4 regions of the Nocardia sp. NBC_01499 genome follow, and region 2 is predicted to be linked to each of the others. Evidence: riboswitches for the same ligand, from Rfam matches in the RefSeq annotation. Region 2 holds a riboswitch; each other region holds the start of a gene.

Region 1 (7,448 bases), 4.3 Mb from region 2:
GTGCACCTGCGCGCCGCGGGTGACCCCGGCGCGTTCGGCGACCCGCGGCGTCGTCGTCCCGGCGTATCCGTATTCGACCAGACAGTCGATGGTCGCGTCGAGCAGCCGGGTGCGCATTTCGGTGCTGCGTTGCTCCTGGGTGCGCCGCTGCGGTTTCGCGACTTCGATCCTGGCCATCCGGCGATTCTACACTTACATACAGCTCTGTATGTTCAGACGAAGCGCGGCGTCAGGCGACCAGCGCGGCCGCCGCGACGAGGCGGGCGTCGCGGCGGGCCACCGCGATGGTGATCGCGAACAGCACCACGCCGACCACGGCGAGGCCGGCACCGACCATCGCCGGCGCGGTGTAGCCGAACCCGGCGGCGATCACGGCACCGCCGAGCCACGCGCCGGCGGCGTTGGCGATGTTCAGCGCGGCATGGTTCAACGCGGCGGCCAGGGTCTGCGCCTCGTGTGCCACGTCCATCAGCCTGGTCTGCAGCCCGGGCGCCAGCGACGCGCCGGTCGCACCGACCAGGAACGCGCCGATCGCGGCGGTGTAGGGATTGTGTGCCGCCGCGACGAAAACGGCGAGAATGACGGCCATGCCGATCATCGAGGCATAGATCGCCCGATCCACACCCTTGTCGGCGAGCACCCCGCCGACGATGTTGCCGACCACCATGCCGACACCGAACAGCATCAGTACCACCGGAACCAGTCCGGCCGACATCCCGGCGACACCGGTGAGCGTGGTGGTGATGTAGGTGTAGACGGCAAACATGCCGCCGAAGCCGATCGCGCCGACCAGCAGGGTCAGCAGCACCTGGGGGCGGCGCAGTGCGCCGAGTTCGGTCATCGGATTGGTCATGGTGATGCCGGTGAGCTCCGGTACGTACCTGATCAGGGCGGCTATCGTCGCCAGGCCGATGACCGCGACCACCACGTAGGCGTCGCGCCAGCCGAGATGCTGGCCGAGCCAGGTGGCCAAGGGAACGCCGACAACATTGGCGGCGCTCAAGCCGAGCATAACCGCGGCAACCGCTTTAGCGCGCTGCCCCACCGGAGCGAGCGTGGCGGCGGCCAGCGAAGCCACCCCGAAGTAGGCGCCGTGCGGCAGGCCGGAAACGAACCGGGCGAGCACCAGCAGGTGGAAGGTCGGCGCGAGCACGGTCGCCACATTGCCCAGCGTGAATGCCGCCATCAAGGCGATGAGCAACTTCTTGCGGGAGACCCGCGCGCACAGCGCCGCGATGACCGGCGCGCCGATCACCACGCCGAGCGCGTACGCCGATACCGCGTGCCCCGCGGTCGGCTCGGAGACACCCATGGCCCGCGCGATGTCCGGCAGCAAACCCATGGTGACGAATTCTGTTGTGCCGATGCCGAACCCGCCGAGTGCCAGCGCGAGCATGGCAGGCATATGCCAGGTCGTCCGCGCGGCTTCGGAGCGTGCGGAGGCCTGGGTGGCGAGGGGAGTGGTCACGTATCCATGAAACGCTTCTTAAGTCAGTTTCGCTTCCCCGGTAAACGTGAGTTGAGACACGCTAACAACGAGAAAACGTGCAGGTCAGCATGTAAAAAAAGTGCATTAAGGACACGTCATGCCCCATGACCTGGCAAATTCCGTTCGGAACCAATCGGGTACCAGGAAAACAGTCCGGGCACCCGTACCACCATGTGGTGCGGGTGCCCGTGAAGTCATCCCCCGGCGCCGGATTCGCTTCCAGCGCCGGGTGTTACCTGGTCAGCGGAGAGCGCGGGCCAGGTTGGCGTCGAGCGCGCCGAGGAATTCCTCGGTGCTCAGGTAGCCCTGATCGCCGCCGACGAGCGACGCGAGGTCCTTGGTCATCTGGCCGCCTTCGACGGTCTTGATGACGACATCCTCGAGGGTCTGCGCGAAGCCGATGACCTCGGGGGTGTTGTCGAGCTTGCCTCGGTGCTCGAGCCCGCGCGTCCAGGCGAAGATCGACGCGATCGGGTTGGTAGAGGTCGGCTTGCCCTGCTGGTGCTGGCGGTAGTGCCTGGTGACGGTGCCGTGCGCGGCCTCCGCCTCACAGGTCTTGCCGTCCGGGGTCAGCAGCACCGACGTCATCAGGCCGAGCGAGCCGAAGCCCTGCGCCACGGTGTCGGACTGCACGTCACCGTCGTAGTTCTTGCAGGCCCAGACGTAGCCGCCCTCCCACTTCATGGAGGAGGCGACCATGTCGTCGATCAGGCGGTGCTCGTAGGTCAGGCCCGCCGCGTCGAACTGGGTCTTGAACTCGGCATCGAACACGTCCTGGAACGTGTCCTTGAACATGCCGTCGTAGGCCTTGAGGATGGTGTTCTTGGTGGACAGATACACCGGGTAGTTCTGCTGCAGGCCGTAATTGAACGAGGCCCGCGCGAAATCGATGATCGAAGCCTTGAAGTTGTACATGCCCATGACGACGCCGCCGTCCTCGGGCATCTTCACGACCTCGTGCTGGATCGGCTCGCTGCCGTCCTCCGGCGTGAAAGTGATGGTGACCGAACCGGCCTGATACACCTTGAAGTCGGTGGCGCGGTACTGGTCGCCGAACGCGTGCCTGCCGATGATGATCGGCTTGGTCCAGCCGGGCACCAGGCGCGGGACGTTGGAGATGATGATCGGCGCGCGGAAAATGGTGCCACCGAGAATGTTGCGGATGGTGCCGTTGGGCGAGCGCCACATCTTCTTCAGGCCGAATTCCTCGACGCGCGCCTCGTCCGGCGTGATGGTGGCGCACTTGACGCCGACACCGTGGCGCTTGATCGCCTCGGCCGCGTCGACGGTGACCTGGTCGTCTGTCTTGTCCCGATACTCGATGCCCAGGTCGTAGTACTCGAGATTCACATCGAGGTACGGGTGGATCAGCTTGTCCTTGATGAACTGCCAGATGATCCGGGTCATCTCGTCGCCGTCGAGTTCGACGACGGTACCTTCAACCTTGATTTTGGACATGGATCTTCGTGTCCTCCTAGGATGGTGCCCTCATTGCACGGCCAGGTGAACACGCTTGTGAGCGGACCCCAGCTGTTCCAACAGACAACGTATATGCCCCGCGTTGTCCGCGAGACGAGTGGTCAAACAAGACAAGCGTACTGCTGCCGATGATCGTGGTGTGCGGGCAGCCCCCCGAGTGAGAAACCCCACGAACTTACTGACTGGTAGGTCATTTGCGCAATTCGCAGGTCGCCGCCCGCAACGACCTCGGTCCGCGCACCGCCGAGCTGGCGATACGCGGACCGAGGGGTACTACTTCGAGATCAGACTCCGACGTGCACCGGGCGCGCCCCGTCCTCGGAACCCTCGATCAGGTTCTCCGGCCGGTCCCTGATCATCAGCGCGATCACCGGGACGGCGGCAAGGAAGAACCCGGCGCCGACGTAGAACGCCACGTCGTAGCTGTGGATCGAGGCGCGGGCGATCAGGTTGTCGATCGTGGCATGGCTCTCCGCATAGGACTTGGCCGTCTGCACCGAGATGGTCGTCAGCAAAGCCGTGCCGACCGCGCCACCGACCTGCTGCGCCGCGTTGAGCAGCGCACTGGCCACGCCGGAATCCGCCTCCTCGACCTGGTGCAGCGCGACGGTCTGCATGCCGACGAACAGCGGGCCCATGCCGAGCGCGATCAGCACCTGCGCGGGCAGCACGCTCGACGCGTAACTGTCGCCGAAGCCGAGCTGAGCCAGCCACAGCAGGCCGAGCACGCCGAGCACCGCACCGGCCACCATCAGCGGGCGCGGGCCGAGCTTGGGCAGCAGCGCGCTGGTGATACCCGCGGAGATCGCGATACCGGCCGGGAAAGGCAGGAACGCGAAGCCCGCCTTCAGCGACGAGTAACCGAGGGTGATCTGGAAGTAGTAGCTGAGGAACAGGAACATCGCGAACATGGCGATCGGCACAAGCAGCGCGGCGAGGAACGCGCCGCCACGGTTGATCTCACCCGGAATATGCAGCGGCAGTAGCGGATTGGCCGAGCGACGTTCGATGACGACGAAGGCGATCAGCAGCGCGGCACCGGCGACGAGCAGGCCGAGGGTGCTGCCGGACAGCCAGCCGTCCTCGGCGGCGCGGCTGAAGCCGTACACGATCGCGATCAGGCCGAGCGTCACGGTGACCGCGCCGGGCACGTCGTAGCCGCCGGTGCGCGGCGTCGGCACGTCCTTGACCACCCACGCCAGCGCGCCGAGCAGGGCGAGCAGCGCGATCGGGGTGTTCACCAGCAGGCACCAGCGCCACGACGCGTACTCGGTGAGCGCGCCACCGGCGATCAGGCCGAGCGCGGCGCCACCGGCCGAGATGCCGGCGAACACGCCGAACGCGGTGGCCCGTTCGCGGGCCTCGGTGAAGGTCACCGACAGCAGCGACAGCGCCGCGGGCGCGAGCAACGCCGCGAACGCGCCCTGCAGCGCGCGCCCGGCGAACATCTCCGCGCCGTTCTGCGCGAGACCGGCAAGTGCCGACGCGGCGGCGAAACCGACCAGGCCGATGATGAACATCCTGCGTCGGCCCAGGTAGTCGGCCAGCCGACCACCGAGCAGCAGCAGGCCGCCGAAGATCAGCGTGTAAGCGGTGAGCATCCATTGCTTGTTGCCATCGCTGATGCCGAGATCCTGCTGGGCGAATGGCAGCGAGATGGTCACGATGGTGGCGTCCAGAACCACCATGAGCTGGGCCAACGCGATCACGCCGAGTGCGAACCAGCGTGCCGAACTGCCCTTTCTTACCGGAACTTCTACTGCTGTCGCAGTCTCGGTCACGTCGTCTCCTCATCGTAGGAAGTGCGTGGCTATCCTGTCACTAGCCGACATTTGTCGTCAAGAGAAAAATGTCGTGATGCGACATTTGACGGTTACGGACACGAAAACACTAGGTTGCGATAGGGTGTGCACATGCTCGAGTCACCGACGCCGACGGGCGCGAGTGCCGCAGCGGAAACTCCTGCGAGCGCCGCGCCGAACGCCAATCCCGGCCTGCGCGAACGCAAGAAGCAGCAGACCAGGTTGCGGATCATCGAGGTCGGGCTGAGCCTGTGCGACACACAGGGTTTCGACGCGACGACGGTCGAGCAGATCGCCAACGCCGCCGACGTCTCGCCGCGCACGATCAACCGGTACTTCGACAGCAAAGAGGACATCGTCCTCGGCCCGGTCCAGGACTTCGGCCAGGCCGTGGCGGAGGCGCTGCGCCAACTCCCGGTCGACGGCAACGAACTGGAATCGCTGCGCAAGGCGTTTCTGCACGTGATCGACCGAGCCGTGCACGAACCAGCGGGCGGCCCCATCTCGTTCCGGCAGTTCCAGCAGATGCAGCGGATCGTGCGCAGCAGTCCCTCGGTGAGCGCGCGCAGCCTCGAACACGCCGACAGCAAGAACAGGGCGATCGCCGCGGCGGTCGCCGAACGACTCGACACCACACCCTGCGCGCTCCCGGTGCGGCTGATCCTCGGCACCTGGCAGCTCATCGGCCATCTCGCGATGGAGTGCGGCGAGAGCATGTTCGACTATGACGATCTGCGCGCCGCGGCCGCGGCGGGCCGGAACTCTTTCACCGCGGCGTTCGACGAGTTCCGTCGCGTCTGCGGCGGCGCGCGGACCAGCGCGTCGGACTGAGTTCGCCGATAGGTTTCGGCCGTCGCGCGACGGCCGGTTATGATGCCCTCAGGTCATGAGTGCCAGCGCGAAGCCCCGGCTTGCTGGACGGCAACCCTCCAGCAGCGGTGGGGTGCTCCGGGTGATGACCGGGCTCTCGAAGGTCGAGAGCAAGCGCGCTTTCAGGAGGTTCCCGAAATGTGTTGTTGTCCTTCGCCCATATCCCGATAACCCTTGTAGTTCTGGCGAACAACCTTTTCCTTTGGAGCAAAGCTCATGAGTGATTCCACCGTGCCCGCGGCCGATGTCGATCCCACCGCGCAGTGGTCCTTCGAGACCAAGCAGGTGCACGCGGGACAGGCACCCGACGGCACCACCGGTGCCCGTGCCCTGCCCATATACCAGACCACCTCGTACGCCTTCCGCGACACCGATCACGCCGCCGCGCTGTTCGGGCTCGCCGAGCCGGGCAACATCTACACCCGGATCATGAACCCGACCCAGGACGTGGTCGAGCAGCGCGTCGCCGCGCTCGAAGGCGGTGTCGCCGCACTGCTGCTCGCCTCCGGACAGGCCGCGGAGACGTACGCGATCCTGAACCTGGCCGCGTCCGGCGATCACATCGTGTCGAGCCCGCACCTCTACGGCGGCACCTACAACCTCTTCCACTACACGCTGCCCAAGCTCGGCATCGAGGTGTCCTTCGTCGGCGACCCCGACAACCTGGACGAGTGGCGGGCCGCGATCCGGCCGAACACCAAGGCGTTCTACGGCGAGACCATCGCCAACCCGAGCAGCGCCATCTTCGACATTCCCGGCATCGCCGCCATCGCGCACGCGGCCGGGCTGCCGCTGATCGTGGACAACACGGTCGCCACCCCGTACCTGATCCAGCCGCTGGCGCACGGCGCCGACATCGTCGTGCACTCGGCGACCAAGTACCTCGGCGGGCACGGCGCCGCGGTGGCGGGCGTAATCGTCGACGGCGGCAACTTCGACTGGACGGTGACCGACGCGAAGGGACAGTCGCGCTTCCCCGGCTTCACCACCCCGGACCCGAGCTACCACGGCGCGGTATTCGCCGACCTCGGCGCGCCCGCCTTCGCGCTCAAGGCGCGCGTGCAACTGCTGCGCGACCTCGGCGCGGCGATCTCGCCGTTCAACGCGTTCCTGATCAGCCAGGGCATCGAGACGCTGAGCCTGCGGGTCGAGCGGCACGTCGCCAACGCCAAGGCGGTGGCCGACTTCCTCGGCACCCAGCCGGAGGTCACGAAGGTCATCTACGCGGGTCTGCCGTCGTCGCCGTGGTACGAACGCGCCAACCAGCTGGCGCCCAAGGGCCCTGGCGCGATCGTTTCCTTCGAGCTGCGCGGCGGTGTCGATGCGGGCAAGAAGTTCGTGGACGGATTAGCCCTGCACAGCCATGTGGCTAACATCGGAGATGTGCGCTCTCTCGTGATTCACCCCGCGTCGACCACACATTCGCAGCTGACGCCCGGCGAGCAACTGCTCGCGGGTGTCACTCCGGGCCTGGTCCGCTTGGCCGTGGGGATCGAGGGCATCGACGACATCCTTGCCGATCTGCGGGCCGGTTTCGCGGCGGCGGCGACGTGACATTGAGTACCGAACCGAGTTTCGCCCGTTCGTCCGGGGTGGCCCTGCCACCCTCGGACGGGCGGCTCGGCATCATCGCCATCGGAGACGTGAAGCTGGAGAGCGGCGCGGTCATTCCGCAGGTGCACCTCGCGGTGCAGCGCTGGGGTGAGCTCTCCCCCACGCTGGACAACGTCGTGCTGGTCGAGCACGCACTGACCGGCGACTCGCACGTGGTCGGCCACCCGGACGACATCCATCAGCTGCCCGGCTGG
Region 2 (7,448 bases):
CCGCGGGCCGCATGGCGAGCACCCGGATGTACGCGGGTACCGCCGAACTCGACGCCGGATACACCCGCTGGCTGTGGTCCGCGTACGGCGGCACCGTCGCGGGCGGCGCGGGCGTGGGAACGCTTGCCGCCCTGGCTTATTGGGTCCCGCCCCTGGCCGCGGTCGGTGGTTGCGGAGCGGTCCGCCGGGTCGGTGTCGTGGGCTACACAGCCGCCGTTACGGGCAGGCTGCTGGCCCGCTCCACCGAAACCGGCGGGCCGATTACCCGCACCGATGTCCTTGCGGCCCTGGCTCACCCGTTCTCCGTGGCCGCTTACCTACTGCTGTGGGCACGCTCGCACCGCGCTCGGCGGCGGGACGCGCTGAGCTGGAAGGGCCGCACGCTCAACATAACTGGCACCTAGGACTTACGGGACCTCGGTGATCCCCACCGTCGGCAGGAAGAAGCAGGACTTGCCGCCGTTCTCCACGGTGCCGAAGACCGCGGCGAGCACGGTGCCCTGGCCGGTGTCGACGGGTACGGCGCGCACACCGCCCATCGGGAGGGCGGCGACGAAGAAGTTCTGGATGGCGCGTTCGGCCATGGGGCGCAGGGCGGCCGGGACTTCGGCGGGGATCATGGCGCCGAAGACGGTGGACAGCGGGCCCATGGCGGCAAGTCCGCCGCGGCCGCTGGTCACGTTCATCCAGGCGACCTGCATGCCGGTGGTGTCCGATCCGTCCTGGCCGAGGCCGTAGGGGACGAAGGTGAACATGGTCTGCCCGGCCTTGACGGCGGCCAGGTCGAGCCCGGGGATGGTGATCGAGGTCTTGGGCCACGGGCCCGGCACCGCCCCGGCTACGGCCGGAGCGAGGCCGAGGGAGGTGCCGCCGAGGCAGAACGGGGCCGCGGTCGGGTACAGGAACGGCTGCATGCCGAACGCGCGCAGGCCATCGATCGCGGTGTTGTAGACGCCGAACAGGTCGCCCGGCGCGGCGGTGCCGGTCTGGGTGGGACGCTCGCTCGCCGCGGCGGGCGGAACCGGGGTCACGCCCGGCACGGTCGGTGCCGCACCCGAAGTGGGGGCGGCGAGCGCCAGCGCGACCGAGCAGGTCGCGACAGCGGACATTATGGTCAGACGGCGGTGCACGGCCACGGAGACCTCTTCTCATCGTCGACGCAATCGAAGGCTGACGGTACTCCGGCAAACGCCGTGAACAGGCTGTATTGCTTGTGGCAAGTCATCGGCGTGTCATTCCAGCACCGCGACCATCGCGGCGGATCCGAGGCAACTTCGCGGGGTTCGCATATCGAGGCACGCACCAAGCCGTATGCTGCTCCCCGGCGGAGCCGCCCGAGTACGTGAGCGCACGCCGCTACCGATCACGCTGAGCCAGCGTATATCCGGCTATCGGACTTACCCGGCAAACCGGGCCCCGGCAAGATCTACACTCACGGTGATTACTTCCCTTGTCCAAGGGTTCGCCTGCTGGGCATGATAATTCGGCTCGACCCTGACATCGTCCGGTGTCCGGATCGGCGACAACCATCCAGAGCGACCGAGAGACCTGGCTCGTCGACGTCGCAGCAACCCCCCGGTTCACCGGGTGCGGGTGCTTCCGCCGGGACCGATGGAGGAACCGAAGTGATCATCGCCGCTGTCCGTGGCACCCGTTGGGGCCGCCGTCACATCGATCAATGCAAAGTCACATCCGCGAGCTGTCGGGGCTGACCCGCAGCCAGTCTATTGCACCCGTCGCTGGCCGGGTGATGTGACCGCGGCCCGATGTGGCGCGGTTTCGTTCGTTCTTCCGAAGGACCTCGACATGAGTGCGTCCGCCGCACCCGATGCCGCAGCACCCGGCGCTACCGCCGCCGCCGACCGCGATCCGGTCGCTACCGCGACTCGCGAACCCGGCGCCACCGTCCGTGCCGAAGCCGCCCTCGATCCGGCGCCGGTCGAATCCGCCACCGCGCTGGGCGATTCCGCGCCGACCGTCGCCAAGACGCGCCACCCGTGGCGATGGGTGATCAGTGCCGTCGCGCTCATCCTGCTCGCGCAGTTCATCCACGGACTGATCACCAACCCCGGTTGGGATTGGCCGACTTTCGCGAAGTACATCACCGCGAAGTCGGTGCTCGCCTCGCTGAAGGTGACCCTGGAGCTCACCGCGTGGGGTACCGCCCTCGGCTTCCTGCTCGGCACCGCGCTCGCCATCGCGCGACTGTCGAACAATCCGGTGCTGCGGGTGATCTCGTGGAGCTACATCTGGGCGTTCCGCTCGATTCCGCTCATCGTGCAGCTGCTGTTCTGGTTCAACATCGCCTACCTGTACAACACGCTGTCGGTCGGGATCCCGTTCGGCCCCGCGTTTTTCACCTTCGAGGTGAACGGGGTGATCAGCGGTTTCACCGCGGCGGTGATCGGGCTCGCGCTGCATCAGGCGGCGTACTCGGCCGAGATCATCCGCGCCGGCATCATCTCCGTCGACGCCGGTCAGCTGGAAGCCGCTGCCGCACTTGGCATTCCGAAGGTGCGCCAGTTCCGCTCCATCGTCGTCCCGCAGGCCATGCGCTCGATCCTGCCCAATGCGACCAACGAGGTGATCAGCCTGTTCAAAGGCACCTCGATCGTGTCGGTGATGGCGATCGCGGAGCTGTTCTACCAGGTCCAGGTGATCTACGGACGCAACGGGCGGGTGGTACCGCTGCTGCTGGTTGCCACCGCCTGGTACATCGTGCTCACCACCCTTCTCTCGGTGGCGCAGTACTACATCGAGCGCCACTACGCCAAGGGCACGCAGCGCACGCCACCGCCGTCACCGGTCCAGCGGGCCTGGCAGAAGCTGCGCGAGGTCGCCGAATCCGGTTCCACCGCACCACGAGGAGCGACCCGATGACCGCCGCACCCGCCGTCGAGGTACGCGGCGTCCGCAAATCCTATGGCGCGCACGAGGTGCTGCGCGGGATCGACCTGACCGTGCGCTCCGGCGAGGTGGTCACGGTGATCGGCCCGTCCGGTTCCGGCAAGTCCACGCTGCTTCGGGTGGTCAACCATCTGGAGTCGCTGGACGCAGGCACCGTGCACATCGACGGCGAGCTGATCGGATATCGACTGCGCCGCAACACCTTGCACGCGCTACCCGACCGTGAGGTGCGCAAGCAGCGCTCCCGGATCGGCTTCGTCTTCCAGCAGTTCAACCTGTTCCCGCATCTGACGGTGCTCGATAACGTCACGATCGCACCGCTTTCCGCGCAACGCCGCGACCGCGCCGAGATCGAGGCCGAGGCACGAGTGCTGTTGGAACGGGTCGGCATCGGTGAGCTGGCCGACGCGTACCCGCGCAGGCTGTCCGGTGGGCAGCAGCAGCGGGTGGCGATCGCGCGGGCACTTGCCTTGCGCCCCAGGGTGATCCTGTTCGACGAGCCGACCTCCGCGCTGGACCCCGAGTTGGTCGGCGAGGTCCTCGACGTGATCCGCGACCTCGCGCACGGCGGCACCGCGCTGGTGATCGTCACCCATGAGATCGGCTTCGCCCGCGAGATCGCCGACACCGTGGTGTTTCTCGACGCGGGCGTCATCGTCGAACAGGGCGAGCCCCAAGTAGTCCTCGACAATCCGCGCCACCCGCGCACCCGCGCCTTCCTCTCCCGAGTCCGCTGATGAACAGGTTCCCGATGAAGCTTTCCGCCCTGGCCACCGTCGCCGCGACCGCGGTCGTGCTGTTGGCCACCGGCTGCACCGATCCCGAGGCGGAGTCCGCGGCTCAGCCCGCCGGTGCGATCACCTTCGACCTCTCCGCCGCCCAGACCGGCCGCGTGCGCGCGACCAAGGTGGACAGCATCGCCACCGAAGTGCCGCAGGCCATTCGGGATCGAGGCACCCTGGTGGTGACCGGCGCGTCCGGCACCGCGCCGCCGCTGCGTTTCTACGCCAACGACGACAAGACCGTTGTCGGCTCCGAGGTCGATTTCGCCTCGCTGATCGCCGACGTCCTCGGCCTGAAACTCGATGTGCAGGTGGCGGATTGGTCGCAGAACTTCGTGCGCATCGATTCCGGTGAGGTCGACGCGTTCATCTCCAACGTGACGGTGACCGAGGAACGTAAGGAGAAGTACGACTTCGCCACCTACCGTAACGACACCGTCGCGCTGGAGGTGCCCAAGCAGAGCACCCTCGAGTACAAGGATCGCAAGAGCCTGGCGGGCAAGCGAATCGGCGTCGGCAGCGGCACCAACCAGGAACAGCTGCTGGTGAAATGGAACGAGCAGAATCACGCCGACGGTCTCGCGCCCATCGACATCGCCTACTTCCAGCAGACCAGCGACTATTACCTGGCGCTGGCCTCGCAGCGGCTGGACGGCTACATCGGCCCCAACCCGACCGCGATCTACCACTCGGCCACCGCGAACCAGACCAAGATCCTCGCCACCTTCTCCGGCGCGGGCGAGGCGCTGCAGGGCGAGATCGCGGTGCTCACCAAGAAGAACACCGGGCTGATCACCGCCGTCCAGCATGCCCTGAACTACGCCATCGAACACGGCACCTATCAGCAGGTGATCGATCGGTGGGGTCTGAAGACCGAGCAGGTCACCGAGTCGCGGGTCAACCCGCCCGGCCTACCGAAGCAGCAGTGAGTCGATGACACAACAGCTTTCGGCACGCGAGTTGCGCGTGCACCAGGTCGCTCAGGACGATCCGCTTGCCGCACCGCTGCTCGCCGAACTCGCCGTCGAATACAGCAGCCGCTACGGCCGCAGCCCCGGTGAGATGCACGCATCGCTACGTGACTATCCCGCGACGGAGTTCGCGCCACCACACGGCGCGCTGCTGGTTGTCACCCGCCACAGCGAGGCCGTCGCGGGCGGCGCATTCCAGCGCTACGACGCGGAAACCGCTGAGCTGAAACGAATCTGGACGTCCCGCGAGCACCGCAGGCAGGGACTCGGCTTGTTCGTGCTCGAACAGCTCGAAGCCGAGATCGTGCGACGCGGCTACCGGCGTATCTACCTGACCACCGGTCCACGCCAGCCGGAGGCCGTCGGCCTCTACCTGGCCGCCGGGTACACCGCGCGCTACGACCCGGCCGTGCCCGCCGAGGAGCTCGGCCCGCACCCGTTCGAGAAGCATCTGCCCGCCGTTACCGACGAACTGGGAGCAACCGCATGAAGTTCCTACTGTTCACCCTGGTCACCCGGGTGCCAGACCCGACAACCGGCCGGCTGCCCGGTACCAGGGAGCGACTGCGCAACGTCGTCGAACAGGCAAGGCTTGCCGAGGATCTCGGCTACGACGGGTTCGCCGTCGGTGAGCGGCACGAGGATCCGTTCCTGTCCGCCGCGCCGCCGGTGATCCTGAGCCACATCGCCGCGGTCACCTCCCGCATCACGCTGTTCACCGCGGTCACCACGCTGAGCCTGCTCGACCCGGTGCGCGCCTTCGAGGACTACTCGACGCTGGACAACCTGTCCGGCGGCCGCCTGGAGCTGATCATCGGCAAGGGCAACGGGGCCGCGCAGGCCGAGCTGTACCACGTCACCACCGACGACCAGTGGGACCGCAATCGCGAGGGCTACGACCTGTTCCGGGCGCTGTGGGGCAGCGATAGCGTCACCTGGTCGGGCCGGTTCCGGCCGGAGCTGAAGAACGCCAAGGCATTACCTCGGCCGTGGCAGCCGAAGATCCGGATCTGGCACGGCAGCGCGACCAGCCGGGATTCGGTGGAACTGGCCGCGCGCCACGGTGATCCGCTGTTCTCGGCGAATGTCACCAACCCGATCGAGCCGTATGCCGAACTGGTCCGCCACTATCGGGAGCGCTGGGAGTTCTACGGGCACAACCCGGCCGACGCGCTGGTCGGCGCAGGCACGGCCGGATTCCATGTCGCCCGCAGCTCACAGCAGGCACTCGGCACCTATCGACCGATCTTCGAGGCGCGACTCGCCTTGGCGCGCAAGCTCGGCCTGCCGGTCGTGTTCGAGACGCTGGACGACTTCGTCACCCGCAGTTCGGCTTTGGTCGGCAGCCCCGAGCAGGTGATCGACAAGGTCGGCAGGCAGCACGAGCGGTTCGGCCACGAGGTGATCCACCTGTCCGCCGAGCGCGACGGCCGCCCCGAGATCGACTACCTGGACAGCCTCGCCCTCTTCCAAACCGAGGTGGCGCCGGAGCTGCGCCGCCGAATTCCCAGCCGCCCGTTGGCAACCGGCGCCGATGCCGCCGATCTCGACCCGCGCGACGACCTCGTCCGCACCGAAACTTCTGGAGTTACCCCGTGATCCGACACCGTCACCGAATCATCGCGCTGGCAGGCGCGCTCGCCGCGGCGACCACCGTGGCCGCCTGCGGCACCGATTCGGCCGCGCCCGGCGGCGACGCCGGACCCCCGAAGCCGGGCGGCACGCTGCGCTACGGGTTGTCCCAGGCACCGACCTGCTCGGATCCCGCGCAGGCCGGCACCAACCAAACCCTGTACGTGACACGGCAGATCGTCGATTCGCTGACCGACCAGGATCCGAAGACCGGCGAGCTGAAGCCGTGGCTCGCGCAGAGCTGGGAGGTCACCCCGGACGCGAAGGTGTTCACGTTCCACCTGACCGACGGGGTCACCTTCAGCGATGGCACGCCGCTCACCGCGGACTCGGTGGGCAAGACTCTCGATTCGGTCATCAAGCTCGGCTCGGCGAAAGCGGCCCTGGCCGCGAGCTACCTCACCAACTACGTCGGCACCACCGCCGTGGACCGGTTGACCGCGCGGGTCGAGTTCAGCAAGCCCAATGCGCAGTTCCTACAGGCGTCTTCGACTCCCCAGCTCGGCATCCTCGCCGACGCGACCACCGCCAAGCCCGCCGAGCAGCGCTGCCTCGGCGACAACATCGGCAGCGGGCCGTTCACCTACGCGAGCTACCGCCAGGACGCGTCGGTGACGCTGGCGAAACGCCAGGGCTACCAATGGGGTTCGGCGGTCTTCGGCCACCGCGGCGAGGCGTACCTGGACAAGATCGAATTCACCGTGGTACCCGAATCCGGGGTGCGCACCGGCAGTGTGGCCTCCGGGCAGCTCGATGCCATCAGCGACGCGCTGCCGCAGGACGCACCGCAGATCGAGGCCTCCGGCGGGCGGTTGCTGAGTACCGCGAATCCCGGTGTGCCGTTCGGCTTCCAGACCAACGTGACCCGTGGCCCGCTGCGCGACCCCGCGGTGCGCCAGTCGCTACTCCCCGCCATCGACCGTAAGCAACTGGTGGACACCGTGCTCGGGCCGCAGTTCAAGCCCGCGACCAGCACCCTGGCCAGCACTACGCCCGGCTACCAGGATCTTTCGGCCCGGCTGGCCTACGACCCTGCCAAGGCGCGCGACATTCTGGACAAGGCGGGCTGGGTGCCCGGCGGCGACGGCATCCGGGCGAAGAACGGTGAGCGCCTGTCGTTCTCGGTGCTGTTCACCCAGGTGTTCGCGGGCAATCA
Region 3 (7,448 bases), 2.6 Mb from region 2:
TGAGGCCCGCGTAGACGTTCGGCGGGATCTCGGTCGGCAGCAGCTCGTCGCCGGTCTTGGCGAGCACGCGGGCCACGTCGAGCGCGACATTGCCGACGCCGAGCACGGCGACCTTCTCCGCGTCGAGCGGCCAGGTGCGCGGCACGTCCGGGTGGCCGTCGTACCAGGACACGAAGTCCGCGGCGCCGTAGGAACCGTCGAGGCCGATGCCGGGGATGCCGAGCGCGCGGTCGGCGTTGGCGCCGGTGGAGAAGATGACCGCGTCGTAGAACGTGCGCAGATCATCGAGGGTGATGTCGGTGCCGTAGTCGATGTTGCCCAGCAGGCGCACCTGCGGCTTGTCAAGGACCTTGTGCAGGGCGGTGATGATGCCCTTGATGCGCGGATGGTCCGGCGCGACGCCGTAGCGGATCAGCCCGAACGGCGCGGGCATGCGCTCGAACAGGTCGATGCTCACCTCGGCGTCGGATTTCATCAACGCGTCGGCGGCGTAGATCCCGGCCGGTCCGGCGCCCACGATGGCGATGCGGAGCGGGCGGTTAGCTGCACTCTGTTCGGTCATCTTTTACGCGCACCCTTTTGGTCGAGAAACAAATACGGCGTACTCCTTAGCCTAGGCTAAGTTACGCGCTGACTGGTTGCACCTGACGATGCGGACACTGGAGTTGTCGGCTCGTGGCCACCCCAGCCGCGGCTATGACAGCAGGCCGCAGTCTTGCGATTCTATCGGTGACGGGGACGGTAGGCCCCGGTGCGGTGCGTGAACTGAATGGATGCCACGCGACCCGTTCGCTGGGTTCACCGGAACGGGTGTCGTTAATCCCGGCGTGGCGCAGTCGACTTCGCTCACCGCGCGGGGGCGGGCGCCGGATACCGCCGCCGACCAGGGATCATCGTCCTATGAGTGAGCAGCAGTCAGCCGCGGAAGACGAAGTCATCCAGGTCGATCAGACCGACAAGCGCTCCGTGGCACCGTTCATCGCGGCCGCCGTCGTCGCGGTGCTCGTGCTCGCCGGGATCATCATCGGCGGGCTGATGTCGCCCGCTGAGAAAAATGTCACAGAAGCGGACAAGATCGCCGCCGCGGTACGCGACTTCGTCGAGGGGTCCAACAAGACCGATTCGGTGCCCCCACCAGGCGCGGGCTGCCCCGGCTTCGACCCGAAACGGTCACCGCTGGCCGGGCGGTCCGGCGGCGGAAAGACCGTGGAAATCACCAAACTCGTCGATCCGAGCGTCGATGGCGACCGCGCGAAGGCGACGGTCACCACCAAGGTCGACGGCGACGAGGCGACCGCGACCTGGAATTTGACCCGATCCGGGGACAAATGGCTGGTCTGTAATTGAGCATTCTCATACCGTGAGCAGCCGTTTGACAGGGTGACCCTGATCAAGGCAATCTCAGCAGAAGGTCATGAGAACCAGTGTCAAGCCCCGGCAATACTGGTCGGCAACCCTCCTCCGCGGTGGGGTGCTCCGGGTGACGACCTGGCCGCGCGTCAAACCTGTGCGCGGCAAGTGCGGATTCTAGGAGGGTCCAGATGAGTTATGCCGGTGACATCACCCCGCAGCAGGCCTGGGAACTGTTGCGGGACAATCCCGAAGCCGTCCTGGTCGACGTGCGCACCGAGGCCGAATGGAAGTTCGTCGGCGTGCCGGACACCAGTTCGATCGAGCGCCCGACGGTGCTGATCGAGTGGGTCGATTCGACCGGGACGCGCAATGGCGAGTTCACCGAACAGCTGGTCACGGCGCTCGACGGACACGATCCGGCGGCCCCGGTGATCTTCCTGTGCCGCTCGGGGCAGCGCTCCATCGGCGCGGCGATCGCCTCGACGCAGGCCGGGTTCGGCACCTCGTACAACGTGCTGGAGGGCTTCGAAGGCCCGGTCGACGCGGACGGACATCGCGGCGGCAGCGGCTGGCGTGCCCTCGGATTGCCTTGGCGGCAGTCATGAGTAGCTGCTGTTCGGTCGACGCGTTGTCGCGGAGCTCTGTCGGGAGGCAGTCGTGATCACCGGTGGTGCGTTCGACAAGCCGCTGCCCGAGGGCGTCGGCCCCGCGACCCTGGGTGTGCGAGGTGGGTTGCGCCGCTCCGGTTTCGAGGAAACCTCCGAGGCGCTGTACCTGACCTCGGGCTTCGTCTACGAGAGCGCCGAGGCCGCCGAGGCCGCGTTCACCGGCGACGTCGAGCATTTCGTCTACTCCCGCTACGGCAACCCGACGGTCGCCATGTTCGAGGAGCGGATGCGGCTGCTCGACGGCGCCGAGGCGTGTTTCGCGACCGCGAGCGGAATGTCCGCGGTATTCACCGCTTTGGGCGCGCTGCTCGGCGCCGGTGATCGACTTGTGGCCGCGCGCAGCCTGTTCGGGTCCTGCTTCGTGGTGTGCAACGAGATCCTGCCGCGCTGGGGCATCGAGACAGTCTTCGTCGACGGCGAGGATCTGGACCAGTGGGAAGCGGCGCTGTCGGTGCCCACTCAGGCGGTGTTCTTCGAGACACCGGCGAACCCCATGCAGACCCTCGTCGACGTGCGCCGGGTTACCGAGCTCGCACATGCCGCGGGCGCGAAGGTGGTGCTGGACAACGTCTTTGCCACTCCGCTGCTGCAGCGTGGTTTCGACCTTGGCGCCGACGTTGTCGTCTACTCGGGCACCAAGCACATCGACGGCCAGGGCCGGGTGCTCGGCGGCGCCATCCTCGGCGCGAAGGACTACATCGACGGTCCGGTGAAAACGCTGATGCGCCATACCGGTCCGGCGCTGAGCCCGTTCAACGCGTGGACGCTGCTCAAGGGTTTGGAGACAATGCCGCTGCGCGTGCGACATTCGACCGAATCCGCACTGCGCATCGCCCGCTTCCTGGAGACCAACAAGGCCGTCAGCTGGGTGAAATACCCCTTCCTGGAATCACATCCGCAACACGACCTTGCCACCAGCCAGATGAGCGCGGGCGGCACCGTCGTCACCTTCGAGCTGAACGCTCCCGCGCACGAGGCCAAGAAGCGCGCCTTCGAAGTCCTCAACCGCCTACGCATCGTCGACATCTCCAACAACCTCGGCGACGCCAAATCCCTGATCACCCACCCCGCCACCACAACACACCGCGCGATGGGCCCCGAAGGCCGAGCCACCATCGGCCTCTCCGACGGCGTAGTCCGCATCTCCGTCGGGCTGGAGGACGTAGCGGACCTCCTCGCCGACCTCGACCACGCTCTGAGCTAGCAACGACAAAGGCTCCACACGGTGCACACGTGTGGAGCCTTTGTCGTTGGATCAGGCCAGCGCGCGGAGGCGGGGGGCCAGGTCGCGCTGGAAGAGGTCGAGGAAGCGGCGTTGGTCGTGGCCGGGGGCGTGGAAGACGAGGTGGTTGAGGCCTGCGTCGAGGTAAGGCTTGATGAGGTCGACGGTCTGGTCGGGGTCGCTGGCGACGATCCAGCGCTTGGCGATCTGCTCGATCGGGAGGGCGTCGGCGGCGGCCTCCATTTCGATCGGGTCGGTGATGCTGTGCTTCTGTTCCGGGGTGAGGCTCAGGGGAGCCCAGAAGCGGGTGTTCTCCAGTGCCAGTTCGGGATCGGTGTCGTAGGAGATCTTGATCTCGATCATCCGGTCGATGTCATCGACGGTGCGTCCTGCCTTGGCGGCGCCCTCGGCGACGGCGGGCATCAGCTTCTCGGTGTAGAGGTCCATGCCCTTGCCCGAGGTGCAGATGAAGCCGTCACCCGCGCGGCCCGCGTAGCGCGCGACCAGCGGCCCGCCCGCGGCGACGTAGATCGGGATACCACCCTTGGGCACGTCGTAGATGGACGCGCCGACGGTGTTGTAGTACTCGCCTGCGAAGTCCACCCGGTCGCCGGTCCACAGCGCGCGCATCAGCTCGACCGACTCGCGCAGCCGCGCGAAACGCTCCTTGAACTCCGGCCATTCGCCCTTGTACCCGGTGGCGATCTCGTTGAGCGCCTCACCGGAGCCGACACCGAGCATGATCCGGTCGGGGTACAGACAACCCATGGTGGCGAAGGCCTGCGCGATCACCGCCGGGTTGTATCGGAAGGTCGGCGTGAGCACCGAGGTACCGAGCTGGATCCGCTTGGTGCGCTCGCCGACCGCGGCCATCCAGGCCAGCGAGAACGGCGCGTGCCCGCCCTTGTGCCGCCACGGCTGGAAGTGGTCGCTCACCGTGGCACTGTCGAGGCCGTGTTCCTCGGCGAGCACCGCGATCTCCACCAGTTCGCGCGGCCCGAACTGTTCCGCCGACGCCTTGTATCCGAGCTTGAGCTCACCCATGTGCGCCACTCCTGTCGCTTCGCTGCACACCTGCGGTGCGGGCGTTCCCGCACACCGTTGTCGGCCGCAGACACGCTGCGGTCATGTCTCGCTTCAACCGGCGCGGGATCGCGAACGTTCCCGCGCCTCGGCGATCATTCGAGCACTGTCCCGCGCTTTTCGCATATACGTCATACGGCCGTCTTCGACCATAGTCAGCGGCACCCGAGGGTGTGCGAAGGGTCGCATCGAGTCGGACTTCCCCCCACGGAGGTGTCCGGTAGGCGTACCTCCGCATTCGCTCCGGCCATGCGCGGTTTGCGGACGGACTCCGTCCGGCTGTGTCTCTAGTGGGACAATTGTCTGGTGACTGATGAACCGATCCTGTCCTATCTGACCGACATGGACGGTGTGCTGGTGCACGAGGACCAACTGGTGCCGGGCGCCGACGAGTTCCTCGCCGAGCTGCGCACCAACGAGACGCCGTTCCTGGTGCTGACCAACAACTCCATCCGCACCCCGCGCGACCTGCAGGCCAGGCTGCGCCACACCGGGCTCGACATCCCGGAGGAGGCGATCTGGACCTCCGCGCTGGCCACCGCCACCTTCCTGGACGAGCAGCGGCCCAACGGAACCGCCTACGTGGTCGGCGAATCCGGGCTCACCACGGCATTGCACGAGATCGGCTACGTGCTCACCGACAGCAACCCCGACTACGTGGTGCTCGGCGAGACCCGCAACTACTCCTTCGAGGCGATCACCACCGCGATCCGCCTGATCGAGCGCGGCGCGAGCTTCATCGCGACCAATCCCGACCCGACCGGCCCGTCCCGCGACGGCTCGCTGCCGGCGACCGGCTCGGTCGCCGCGCTGATCACCCGGGCCACCGGCCGCGACCCGTATTACATCGGCAAGCCCAATCCGCTGATGATGCGTTCGGCGTTGCGCCGGATCGGGGCGCATTCGCAGTCGACGGTGATGATCGGCGATCGGATGGATACCGATGTCATCTCCGGGCTGGAGGCGGGGATGCGCACGATTCTGGTGACCACCGGCATTTCGACCCGTGCGTCGGTCGAGGCGTACCCCTATCGGCCGACGATGGTGATCGATTCCGTCGCCGATCTGGTCGGGCGTACGAAAGAGCCCTTCTCCGACTAGATCGCGTGATTGCTAGTCAGACGCACCAAGGAACTCTGCCGACTAGCTCGCGTGACGACGGGATATGGCCGAGCGGCTCAGGTCTCGTTGCTCTGGCCGTCGGTGATGGCGTCGAGTGCGGCGGATAGTTCGGTCAAGGCGTCGACGGTCGCGGCGAGTTGGTCGTAGCCGAGTTCGTCGACCAGCCGCTTGGCGACCACGGCGTGCTGTGGATTGATGCGGCGCACCGCCGCGAGGCCCGCGTCGGTGACCGCGACGAGCTTCGCGCGGCGGTGCGCCGGATTCGGGCGATACTCGGCAAGACCCTTGTCCACCAACAGATCCGCGATCCGTTGCACGCTTTGCCGGGTGATGCCCATATCCCTGGCGATGCCAGCCACCGGCAGCGGTTCGGACAGCACCGCGCCGAGCACCTGCCACCAGGCCGCGGTGAGCCCGGCGGGGCGGGCCAGTTCTTCGGCGATCGCGAGGAACTGCCCGTTCAATCGGAATGATGTGATGGCGGCCGTAGCGAACAGCTCCTGTTCGTTCCGAGTCACGTGCACCTCCTGGCGATCCGGCCATTCGATCGGATCGCCGTGCGATTCTTCCTCATCCGGCGTGCGCCGCCGACCGCTGCGCTTCGTACTCGGCGAGAACGGCCCAGCCCGCCGGATCGGAGTGTCCGTACAACCGGTACCACCCGTCGAGCACGTGCGGCTCGTACACGCCGAGCCGTCCGAGCGCCGCGCGAGCGAATTCGAACGGCGAGGTGCCGCCCGCCGTGATCAGATCGCCGTCGGTCACCGCGGCCTCCTCCAGGTAACCGTCGGCACCCGCGTATCCGCTGTAGAGCAAGAACTCCCGGACATTGCTCGTGTGCTTGCGAGTGTCGAGCAGACCCTCCTTGGCCAGCCCGAGTGTCGCGCCGCAGATCGCCGCGACCGGAACCCCCGCGTCGAGGAACTCGCGCGCCTTACGCGCGAACGGCATCAACTCCGCGCCCTCCCACGTGTCGGCACCGGCCAGGATCAGCATCGCGCTCTCGGTAGGCGTGAGATCGGCGAGCGCCATCTCCGGCACGATCCGCATCCCGCCGAGCGTGGTGATCGGATCACCGGTCAGCCCAACGGTTTTCGTCTGCCACGTCCCCGGCTCCCGCTGCCAGGTTGGCCGGTTGACGTGCGCCGTGGTGGCACCGATCTCCCAGTCGGCGAAGGTGTCGTAGACGGCCACATGAACTGTTCTCTTAGTCATGACAGTATGCTGTCATATTTGACAGCATACTGTCAATGGATTGGCGATGCGGCATTAAGCTGGGTATATGCGGATCTCGGTTGCTGCGGACGAACGCGTCGGAGTAGCACAGGAACTGATCGAGGAGCTGGCTCGCCGCGGACACGAGACCGTCCTGCACGGAGCGCTCGCCACGTCCGAACGAAACGACTGGGCCTGGGCAACCGAAGCGGCCGCCCGCGACGTCGCGCAGGGCCACGCCGACCAGGCAATCGTCTGCTGCTGGACCGGAACCGGCGCCTCGATCGCCGCCAACAAGGTCACCGGCATCCGCGCCGCCCTCTGCGCCGACGCCGCGACAGCCAAGGGCGCCCGCCAATGGAACAACGCCAATGTCCTTGCCCTGAGCCTACGTTCGACCTCCGCCCCCGAACTCCAAGAAATCCTCGACGCCTGGTTCACCACCGACCCAAGCCCCGACCCCGACGACCAGGCGAACGTCGCACATCTGTCGGAGATCGAGCGCGCCGCGCAGTGAGCTATGCCCGGTGCAGGGCGAAGATACGCAGGTCGCGGGTGGTGCGGTCTTTGTAGGCGGCGTAGGCGCCGGTGATTTCTACGAAGCGGGCGAAGATGGCGTCTTTGGCCTCGGGGTCGACCAGGGTTGCTTGGACGGGGAGGCGGTGGCCTGCGATGGCGACGGTCGCGGCGGGGGTGGCCAGGAGGTTGGCGGTCCAGGCTGGGTGGCGTTCTTGGCCGAAGTTGCTGCCGATGACGTAGAGGACGTCGCCGTCGTGCACGTAGAG
Region 4 (7,448 bases), 3.6 Mb from region 2:
CGGCCGGTGTGCTCTGTTCCAGCAGTTCCACCAGTGCGCCGAGGCGGGGGTGGTCGTAGAGGTCGGCGACGGTGATCTGTGGATAACGCGCGCGCAGCGCGGTGACCATCTGGGCCGCCGCCAGCGAGCCGCCGCCAAGGTCGAAGAAGTCGGCGTCGAGGTCGGTGACCTCGCCGCCGAGCACCGAATCCCACAGTCCGGCAACCCATTGCGCGGTGCCGGTCAGATCGCTGTCGTCGTCATCGGTGTTGTTCGGCAGCGGCCAGGGCAGCGCGTTGCGGTCGACCTTGCCCGAGGTGCGGGTCGGCAGTTCGTCGACCACCGCGAGCCGGGGGACCAGCGGCGCCGGAAGTTGTTCGGCGAGTTGGGCTCTGGCCGCCTTGCTGTCGAAATCGGGGCCGGTTCCGGTGAGGTAGCCGACCAGGATCTTGTTGCCCGCCTTGGTCGTTCGGATCGCGGCGGCGGCGCCGGTGACGCCTGGCAGGTGTTGCAGCGCGTTGTCGATCTCGCCGAGTTCGATGCGGCGGCCGCCGAGCTTGATCTGGTCGTCGGCACGGCCGAGGAAGACCAGACCCGCGCTGTCGTTGCGGACCAGGTCGCCGCTGCGGTAGGCGCGCTCCCAGCCGACCGAGGGCAGCGGCGCGTACTTCTCGGCGTCCTTCGCGGGATCGAGGTAGCGGGCCAGGCCGACGCCGCCGATCACCAGCTCGCCGGATTCGCCCTCGCCGACCGGGTTTCCGGCCGCGTCGATGACGACGAGGTCCCAGCCGTCGAGCGGCAGCCCGATCCGGATGGGCCACGTGCCGTCGAGCAGCGCGGTGCAGGCGACCACTGTTGCCTCGGTGGGGCCGTAGGTATTCCAGACCTCGCGATCCGTATCGCCGTTGCCGGCAAGACGTTCCGCGAGTTCGGGCGGAACGGCCTCGCCGCCGAAGATCAACAGCCGGACCGCGTCCAGCGCCTCGGCGGGCCAGGTCGCGGCCAGTGTCGGCACGGTCGAGACGATGCTGATTTCCCGGCGAACCAGCCACGGGCCGAGATCGGCGCCGGTGCGGACCAGGTCGCGCGGGGCAGGCACGAGGCAGGCGCCGTTGCGCCAGGCCAGCCACATTTCCTCGCAGGAGGCGTCGAAGGCGACCGAGAGTCCGGCGAGCACACGGTCGCCTGGGCCGATCGGGGCGTCCGGCAGGAAGAGCCTGGCCTCGGCGTCAACGAACGCGGCGGCGTTGCGATGGGTCACCGCAACACCTTTCGGCGTTCCGGTGGAGCCGGAGGTGAAGATGATCCAGGCGTCGTCGGCGGGGGTCGGCAGGGTGCTGGTTCGCGCGTCGGCCGGATTGTCTTCGGCCGCACGGATTCCCGCCGCTGTGGTCGCGATGCCAGCCGCCGTCACGATCGCGGTGACCTGCGCCTCGCCGAAGACCAGCTGGGCCCGCTCGTCCGGGTCGTCGGCGTCGACCGGCACATAGGCGGCGCCGGAGTACAGGACGGCGAGGATGGTCAGGTAGAGCTGGCGAGAACCCGACGGCATCCGCACGCCGACCCGGTCGCCGGGTCGCACGCCCGCGGTGGCGAGCCTGGCCAAGGTCTTCTCGATCTCGACGACGAGCTCGAGGTAGCTGAGCACCACGTCGCCGTCGTCGATGGCGGGTGCGTCGGGATGGGTCAGCGCGGTCGCGGTCAGGATGTCGACGAGGGTCCGGGCCGGTGGCGTGTGCGCGGTCCGTAATAGGGGATCAACCGTCACATCAACCTGTGGCTGGAGCATGACGCCCTGCCCACCTCCCATTCGACCTGCCTCGCACTTCCCTGGTGTTGTTTGTGTCATAGCTGGGTTACCAGTGGGCAAACACCACGGTGACCAGTTGTCCACGGTACTCGGGGTTGTCGACGTTTGTTGTTCACCGGCGCTGTTCCAGGTTCCCTGGCCGCGGGCGGGGTTGTTGCAGGTCGTGGCGATTTCCGTCGGGCGCGCCGAAGCAATGCCTGGTGGGCGGGTTACCGGGCGAGTTCGCCAGAAGGTCGCTGTGCGCGCCGATGTGATTCCCCTCATCGGCCCGGTGATCTTGCAGCTCAGGGCGTTTCGGACCGGATCGATCAGGCCGCGGAGACGACAGCCGCGGTGAATGCCGAGCGAACGGACACGGCAGTCCGGACACGCGGCGCCGATGGCCTTGGAGATCAGAAACAGTTGACAGCTCGGGGGCGGATCTGCCAATCTCGGGTCAGGTCATGAGTACCAGCGTTCAGCCCCGGCTTGCTGGTCGGCAACCCTCCTCCGCGGTGGGGTGCTCCGGGTGACGACCAGGCCGACGCCCGACCGGGTGCGGCAAGCGCGGACTCGATGAATCTTCTGATGACGAGTCCCAGAGTCGACGGGATTTTCGTGATGACTGCTGTGGTTGCTCAGAACTGTGCCCCCCTCGCCCGGGTTTCCGGTGACGACCTCCAGGTGCCGCTCGTTCAGGGCGGGACGACCACCTACGCCAACTTCGACTATGCCGCGAGCGCACCGGCATTGGCCCAGGTCACCGACCGGGTGCAGCAGCTGCTGCCGTTCTACGCGAGCGTGCACCGCGGTGCCGGTTACGCCTCGCGGATCTCCACCGAGTGCTACGAGGCCGCCCGCGGTTCGGTGAGCCGGTTCCTCGACGCGGCCGACGATCAAGTGGTGGTGTTCACCCGCAACACCACCGACTCGCTGAACCTGCTCGCGTCCTGCGTGCCCGGCGACACCGTGGTGCTCGACATCGAGCATCACGCCAACTTCCTGCCGTGGACCAGGCACGGCCGTCGCGTTGTGCAGGCCGCGGCCACCGTCGAGGAGACCATCGGACGGCTGGTCGCCGAGCTGTGCAGCAAGCCGGCCGCGCTGCTCGCGGTGACCGGCGCCTCCAATGTCACCGGCGAGGTGCTGCCGCTCGAACGCCTTGCCACCATCGCTCACCAGTGCGGCGCCCGCATCATCGTCGATGCCGCACAGCTCGCGCCGCACCGGCGAATCAGCCTGCGCGACACCGGCATCGACTACCTCGCGTTCTCCGGCCACAAGCTGTACGCGCCGTTCGGCGCCGGCGTGCTCGTCGGCCGCCGCGACTGGCTCGACAACGCCGAGCCCTACCTCGCCGGTGGCGGCGCGGTCCGCGAGGTCACCACCACCGGCGCCGAATGGGCACCGGCCCCGCAGCGACACGAGGGCGGTTCGCCCAACGTGCTCGGCGCCGCCGCGCTCGCCGCCGCCTGTGATGCCCTCTGTGAGATCGACGCCGAAACCCTCGCGGCCAACGAACATCAGCTCGCCGACCGGCTGCGCGACGGCCTCGCCGCCATCCCCGGCGTCAACCTGCTGCGCATCTGGACCGACGCCCCCGACACCGTCGGCATCGTCGCCTTCACCCTGGACGGTTTCGTCCCCGGCCACGTCGCCGCCTACCTCTCCGCCGAGCACGGCATCGGCGTCCGCGACGGCCGCTTCTGCGCCCACCCGCTGCTCGCCCGCCTCGACCTCGACGGAGCCCTGCGCGCCAGCGTCGGCCTCGGCACCACCCCCGCCGACGTGGACCGTCTCATCCAAGCCATCGCCACCCTCGTGCACACCGGCCCATCCTGGAACTACGCCACCACCCAGGGCCTCTGGAACCCCGCCCCCGAAACCCGCCCCTTCACCTCGCAGGCCCCCACCGGCGCCGCCCCCTGCCTCGTCGGCTAGCGGCCGCGTACTTTCAGTCGCCGAGTTTGGTTGGACGGTGGTAGCGGCCGTTGTAGTAGAGGAGGGGGGCGGCGGAGGGGGATTCGTTGGTGTTGTCGTGGACTCGGGTTACCAGGCCGACGACGAGAGTGTGGTCGCCGAGGGGGATCAGTTGGTGGATGGTGGCGCGGAGCCAGATGGGGGTGCCGTGCAGGACCGGTTCGCCGGTGTCGAGGGTGGTCCACAGGGAGCGGTCGGTGAAGCGGTCCTCGGCGGTGCGGGCGAAGCGCTGGGCCAGTTCGTGCTGGTGTTCGCCGAGGAAATGGATGACGACGGAGTCGGCGTCGAGCAGCGCGGTGAGGCTGGACGAGGTGTGCGCGATATTGAAGGAGACGAGCGGCGGCGCCAGCGACAGGGACGCGAAGGAGGTCGCGGTGAAACCGATCGGACCCTTCGGTGAATTCAGCGTGACGACGGTGACGCCAGCGGGATAGTGGCGCATCGAGGCGCGGAACTGCTCGGCGGTGATCCCGCTCAGATCGTCGGGGATCTGGAAATCCGTGGCGGGCCGTTCTGCTTCGGTCACCCGTCCAAAACTACGCTCCCCCGCCTCTCCGGGTATTCAGGCCAGATCTAGGTGCGGGGAGGGTGGCGTTGGCGACCGGCGGGATTGGGGTGGGGGAGTTGGCCCGTGCCCGGTGAGTTACCCATGTGCTGGCGAGATCAGTGGGCAAAAGATCAGCTGGCACGGAACTGGCAGTCAGTCGATATCTATGGGGAGGCCTGCGGTGATGCGGACCAGTTCGTGAAAAGAGGTGCGGAACACGGTGTTCGGGTGGCCGCCTGCGGCCCATACCTCGCGGTGCTGGGACAGGGCGGTGTCTACCCAGGTGGGGAGGTTGGTGGGGTGGCCTACCGGTGCGACGCCGCCGATCGGTTGTCCGGTCACCTCGCGCACCATGTCGACCGGTGCCCGGGTGAGCGTTCCCTCCAGGCGCTTTCCGGTGGACTCTAGATCTACCTCGTGCGCGCCGGAAACCAGCAGCAGCACCGGATCCTCGTCCAACAGGAACACCAGCGCGCTGGTGATGGCGCCCACCTCGACGCCGAGCGTTCGCGCGGCATCGGCGACGGTGGGGGTTGGTGCCGGCTGGGTCACGATGACACCGTGATGGCCTCGGGCGATGAGGGTGTCCGCGACTCGGCAGGCGATCGGTGGCAATGTCGACCTGCGCATGCCACCAGAGTAGAGCGATTGCGGATGGTGCGCCGGGCTACTTCGTGAATGCGTCAGTATTCCGGATACCCCTCGCTCGGTCCGAGCATCAGCGCTATACGCGCACGCGTGATCCGCGCGAGCTCGGTCACGCTGCCGCCCGAGACATGTTCGTGCACAACTACTTCGAGCGCCGCATCGAGATCCCGCTGGGACAGCGCGAGCAACTCGACATCGGCCTTGGCCAGCAGGGCGTCCCGATCCGGATAGGGCCTGGCATCGGCGAGCTTGGCGGCCCAGGTGACATTGCAACAACAGGAGAAGAGCGCGTGTATCGCACGGGCCCGGGAGATTTCGTTGAACCGGTCGAGGCCGATTCCTTGATGCATCAGCATGATGGCCTCCAAATAGGTGATTGAGGTTTGCTGACTCGCCTCCATGATCCGCTCAACAGCGAGGTGGGACCTAGTGCGCCGCACCGATTTTGCGCAGGGTTTACATGTGTTGTTGGCCGCGTGGCCGCGGCGTGTTCGTGGCCCCGGGTGTCTCGCGTCCGAGCGGTCGAGACTCGCGCCTTCGGCGCATGCGCTTCGACCACTCGGACGCGAGACGGGCCACGAACGGCGCTCGCAAAACTCGCGCTGTGGTGGCTGAGTGTGCTTCGACGGCACCACCTGGTGTTTACCGCCGATTTCCGGATGCAGAGTTTCGGTCTGTCACTTGCTCGATACGCTGTAAGAATGACTGACTGGCAGGCTTTTACCGTAGAAACGAAGGATCACGTCGCGCAGGTGACGCTGACGGGTCCAGGCAAGGGCAACGCGATGGGCCCGGATTTCTGGCGTGAACTGCCGGAGATCTTCCAGGCGCTCGACGCCGATCCCGAGGTGCGCGCGATCGTGCTCACCGGTTCGGGCAAGCACTTCTCCTACGGCCTCGATCTGCCCGCGATGAGCGGCACGTTCGGCCCGCTGATGGCCGACAAGGCGCAGGCCGCGCCGCGCACCGAGTTCCTGATCGAGGTCCGCAAGATGCAGGCGGCGGTGACCGCGGTGGCGGACAGCCGCAAGCCGGTGGTCGCCGCGATCTCCGGCTGGTGCATCGGCGGCGGGCTCGACCTGATCGCCGCCGCCGACATCCGCTACGCGAGCGCGGACGCGAAGTTCAGCCTGCGCGAGGCGAAGGTCGCCATCGTCGCCGACATCGGCTCACTGCACCGGCTGCCCGCCATCATCGGCGAGGGTCACCTGCGCGAGCTCGCCTACACCGCCAAGGACATCGACGCGGCGCGGGCGGAAAAGATCGGCCTGGTCAACGATGTTTTCGCCGATCAGGACGCGGTACTGGACGCGGCACACGCCACCGCACGCGAAATCGCCACGAACCCGCCGCTGGTGGTGCAGGGTGTGAAGGACGTGCTGGATCAGCGGAACAAGGACGAGGTGGCCGCGGGGCTGCGCTACGTGTCCGCGTGGAACGCCGCGTTCCTGCCGTCGCAAGACCTCGCCGAGGCGCTCCAAGCGGTGTTCGAGAAGCGGGCACCGGAGTTCAAGGGCAAGTAAAGCTCTGTATATCGCTTGCCCCAGTGGCAAGCTCGTCCGCATACTTGCATCGCGCAACTAATTGATTGATGCAAGCAAAGGTATAGGGTTTGGACGAGCAAACGATCGACACGATCGCGATGCAGCTCACCCGATTGCAGCGGATCCGCGACCGCACTGCGGCCCAGATCAGCACGTGGACCAAGGACGGACTCGATCCCGCCGCATTCGGCGCGCTGATTCGGCTGTGCAATGACGGGCCGATGCGGTCGGGCGCACTGGCCGGCGCGTTGCACTCGGACGCGTCGACGGTCAGCCGTCAGGTGGCTCAGCTGGTCGGCAAGCAATTGGTCGAGCGGCAGGCCGACCCGGCGGACGGCCGGGCCACCGTGCTCGTCGTCACCGATCGTGGCCGTGCCGTCGCCGAAGAGATCCGCAGGCGTCGAAACGAGAACCTGACCCGGGTGATGGCCGATTGGGCGCCGCAATCCCGGGCCGACTTCGCCGAGCTGCTCCTGCGGTTCGTCGACGACTTCGAGCGCACCAGACCCGAGATGATCGCAGCGATGCGCCGCAATTGGGATCAGACCTTTAGTGGGACGGAGAACGATACGTGAGCGAGCTACGCGAGCGAACCAAACACACAGCCGCTGTCGGCACTACGGAACCGAGCGGCAGCGAGGCGCGGTCGTGACGACGGCGGAGAAGGTGCAGGCGCCACCGGCATTCACCCATCGCCAAATCCTGGTGATCTTGAGCGGCTTGATGCTCGGGATGCTGCTCGCGGCGTTGGATCAGACGATCGTGTCCACCGCGATCCGCACCATCGCCGACGACCTCAACGGCTACTCCTTGCAGGCGTGGGCGACCACCGCCTACCTGATCACCGCGACGCTGGCGACGCCGCTGTACGGCAAGTTGTCTGACATGTTCGGCCGCAAGCAGTTCTTCATGCTCGCGATCGCGATCTTCATCGTCGGCTCGCTGCTGTGCACGATCTCGC

The links. Region 2 has a riboswitch for S-adenosylmethionine ahead of OG203_RS39330 (amino acid ABC transporter permease). Riboswitches for the same ligand answer to the same signal wherever they lie in the genome.
Region 1: linked by a shared signal. The riboswitch ahead of OG203_RS19910 (bifunctional o-acetylhomoserine/o-acetylserine sulfhydrylase) and the one ahead of OG203_RS39330 (amino acid ABC transporter permease) in region 2 are both predicted to bind S-adenosylmethionine.
Region 3: linked by a shared signal. The riboswitch ahead of OG203_RS27730 (rhodanese-like domain-containing protein) and the one ahead of OG203_RS39330 (amino acid ABC transporter permease) in region 2 are both predicted to bind S-adenosylmethionine.
Region 4: linked by a shared signal. The riboswitch ahead of OG203_RS22980 (aminotransferase class V-fold PLP-dependent enzyme) and the one ahead of OG203_RS39330 (amino acid ABC transporter permease) in region 2 are both predicted to bind S-adenosylmethionine.

What each region holds. Positions count from the first base shown of each region.
Region 1 covers NZ_CP109426.1:4,303,541-4,310,988, forward strand. Annotated here, with positions in the region: gene OG203_RS19885 (TetR/AcrR family transcriptional regulator) at 1-177, opposite strand, end outside; gene OG203_RS19890 (MFS transporter) at 230-1,405, opposite strand; gene OG203_RS19895 (NADP-dependent isocitrate dehydrogenase) at 1,730-2,947, opposite strand; gene OG203_RS19900 (MFS transporter) at 3,253-4,749, opposite strand; gene OG203_RS19905 (TetR family transcriptional regulator) at 4,882-5,601, shown strand; SAM riboswitch class IV at 5,653-5,763, shown strand; gene OG203_RS19910 (bifunctional o-acetylhomoserine/o-acetylserine sulfhydrylase) at 5,857-7,194, shown strand; gene OG203_RS19915 (homoserine O-acetyltransferase) at 7,233-7,448, shown strand, end outside.
Region 2 covers NZ_CP109426.1:8,630,693-8,638,140, reverse strand. Annotated here, with positions in the region: gene OG203_RS39340 (glycosyltransferase) at 1-404, shown strand, start outside; gene OG203_RS39335 (hypothetical protein) at 408-1,109, opposite strand; SAM riboswitch class I at 1,524-1,618, shown strand; gene OG203_RS39330 (amino acid ABC transporter permease) at 1,807-2,880, shown strand; gene OG203_RS39325 (amino acid ABC transporter ATP-binding protein) at 2,877-3,644, shown strand; gene OG203_RS39320 (ABC transporter substrate-binding protein) at 3,644-4,618, shown strand; gene OG203_RS39315 (GNAT family N-acetyltransferase) at 4,623-5,150, shown strand; gene OG203_RS39310 (LLM class flavin-dependent oxidoreductase) at 5,147-6,259, shown strand; gene OG203_RS39305 (ABC transporter substrate-binding protein) at 6,256-7,448, shown strand, end outside.
Region 3 covers NZ_CP109426.1:6,061,289-6,068,736, forward strand. Annotated here, with positions in the region: gene OG203_RS27720 (FAD-dependent oxidoreductase) at 1-562, opposite strand, end outside; gene OG203_RS27725 (hypothetical protein) at 901-1,347, shown strand; SAM riboswitch class IV at 1,411-1,527, shown strand; gene OG203_RS27730 (rhodanese-like domain-containing protein) at 1,542-1,958, shown strand; gene OG203_RS27735 (O-succinylhomoserine sulfhydrylase) at 2,011-3,225, shown strand; gene fgd (glucose-6-phosphate dehydrogenase (coenzyme-F420)) at 3,277-4,287, opposite strand; gene OG203_RS27745 (HAD-IIA family hydrolase) at 4,669-5,427, shown strand; gene OG203_RS27750 (MarR family winged helix-turn-helix transcriptional regulator) at 5,505-5,966, opposite strand; gene OG203_RS27755 (DJ-1/PfpI family protein) at 6,019-6,663, opposite strand; gene OG203_RS27760 (RpiB/LacA/LacB family sugar-phosphate isomerase) at 6,731-7,180, shown strand; gene OG203_RS27765 (nitroreductase family deazaflavin-dependent oxidoreductase) at 7,182-7,448, opposite strand, start outside.
Region 4 covers NZ_CP109426.1:5,024,318-5,031,765, reverse strand. Annotated here, with positions in the region: gene OG203_RS22985 (Pls/PosA family non-ribosomal peptide synthetase) at 1-1,768, opposite strand, end outside; SAM riboswitch class IV at 2,229-2,342, shown strand; gene OG203_RS22980 (aminotransferase class V-fold PLP-dependent enzyme) at 2,390-3,709, shown strand; gene OG203_RS22975 (flavin reductase family protein) at 3,723-4,274, opposite strand; gene OG203_RS22970 (YbaK/EbsC family protein) at 4,449-4,925, opposite strand; gene OG203_RS22965 (2-oxo-4-hydroxy-4-carboxy-5-ureidoimidazoline decarboxylase) at 4,979-5,299, opposite strand; gene OG203_RS22960 (crotonase/enoyl-CoA hydratase family protein) at 5,645-6,466, shown strand; gene OG203_RS22955 (MarR family winged helix-turn-helix transcriptional regulator) at 6,556-7,062, shown strand; gene OG203_RS22950 (MDR family MFS transporter) at 7,136-7,448, shown strand, end outside.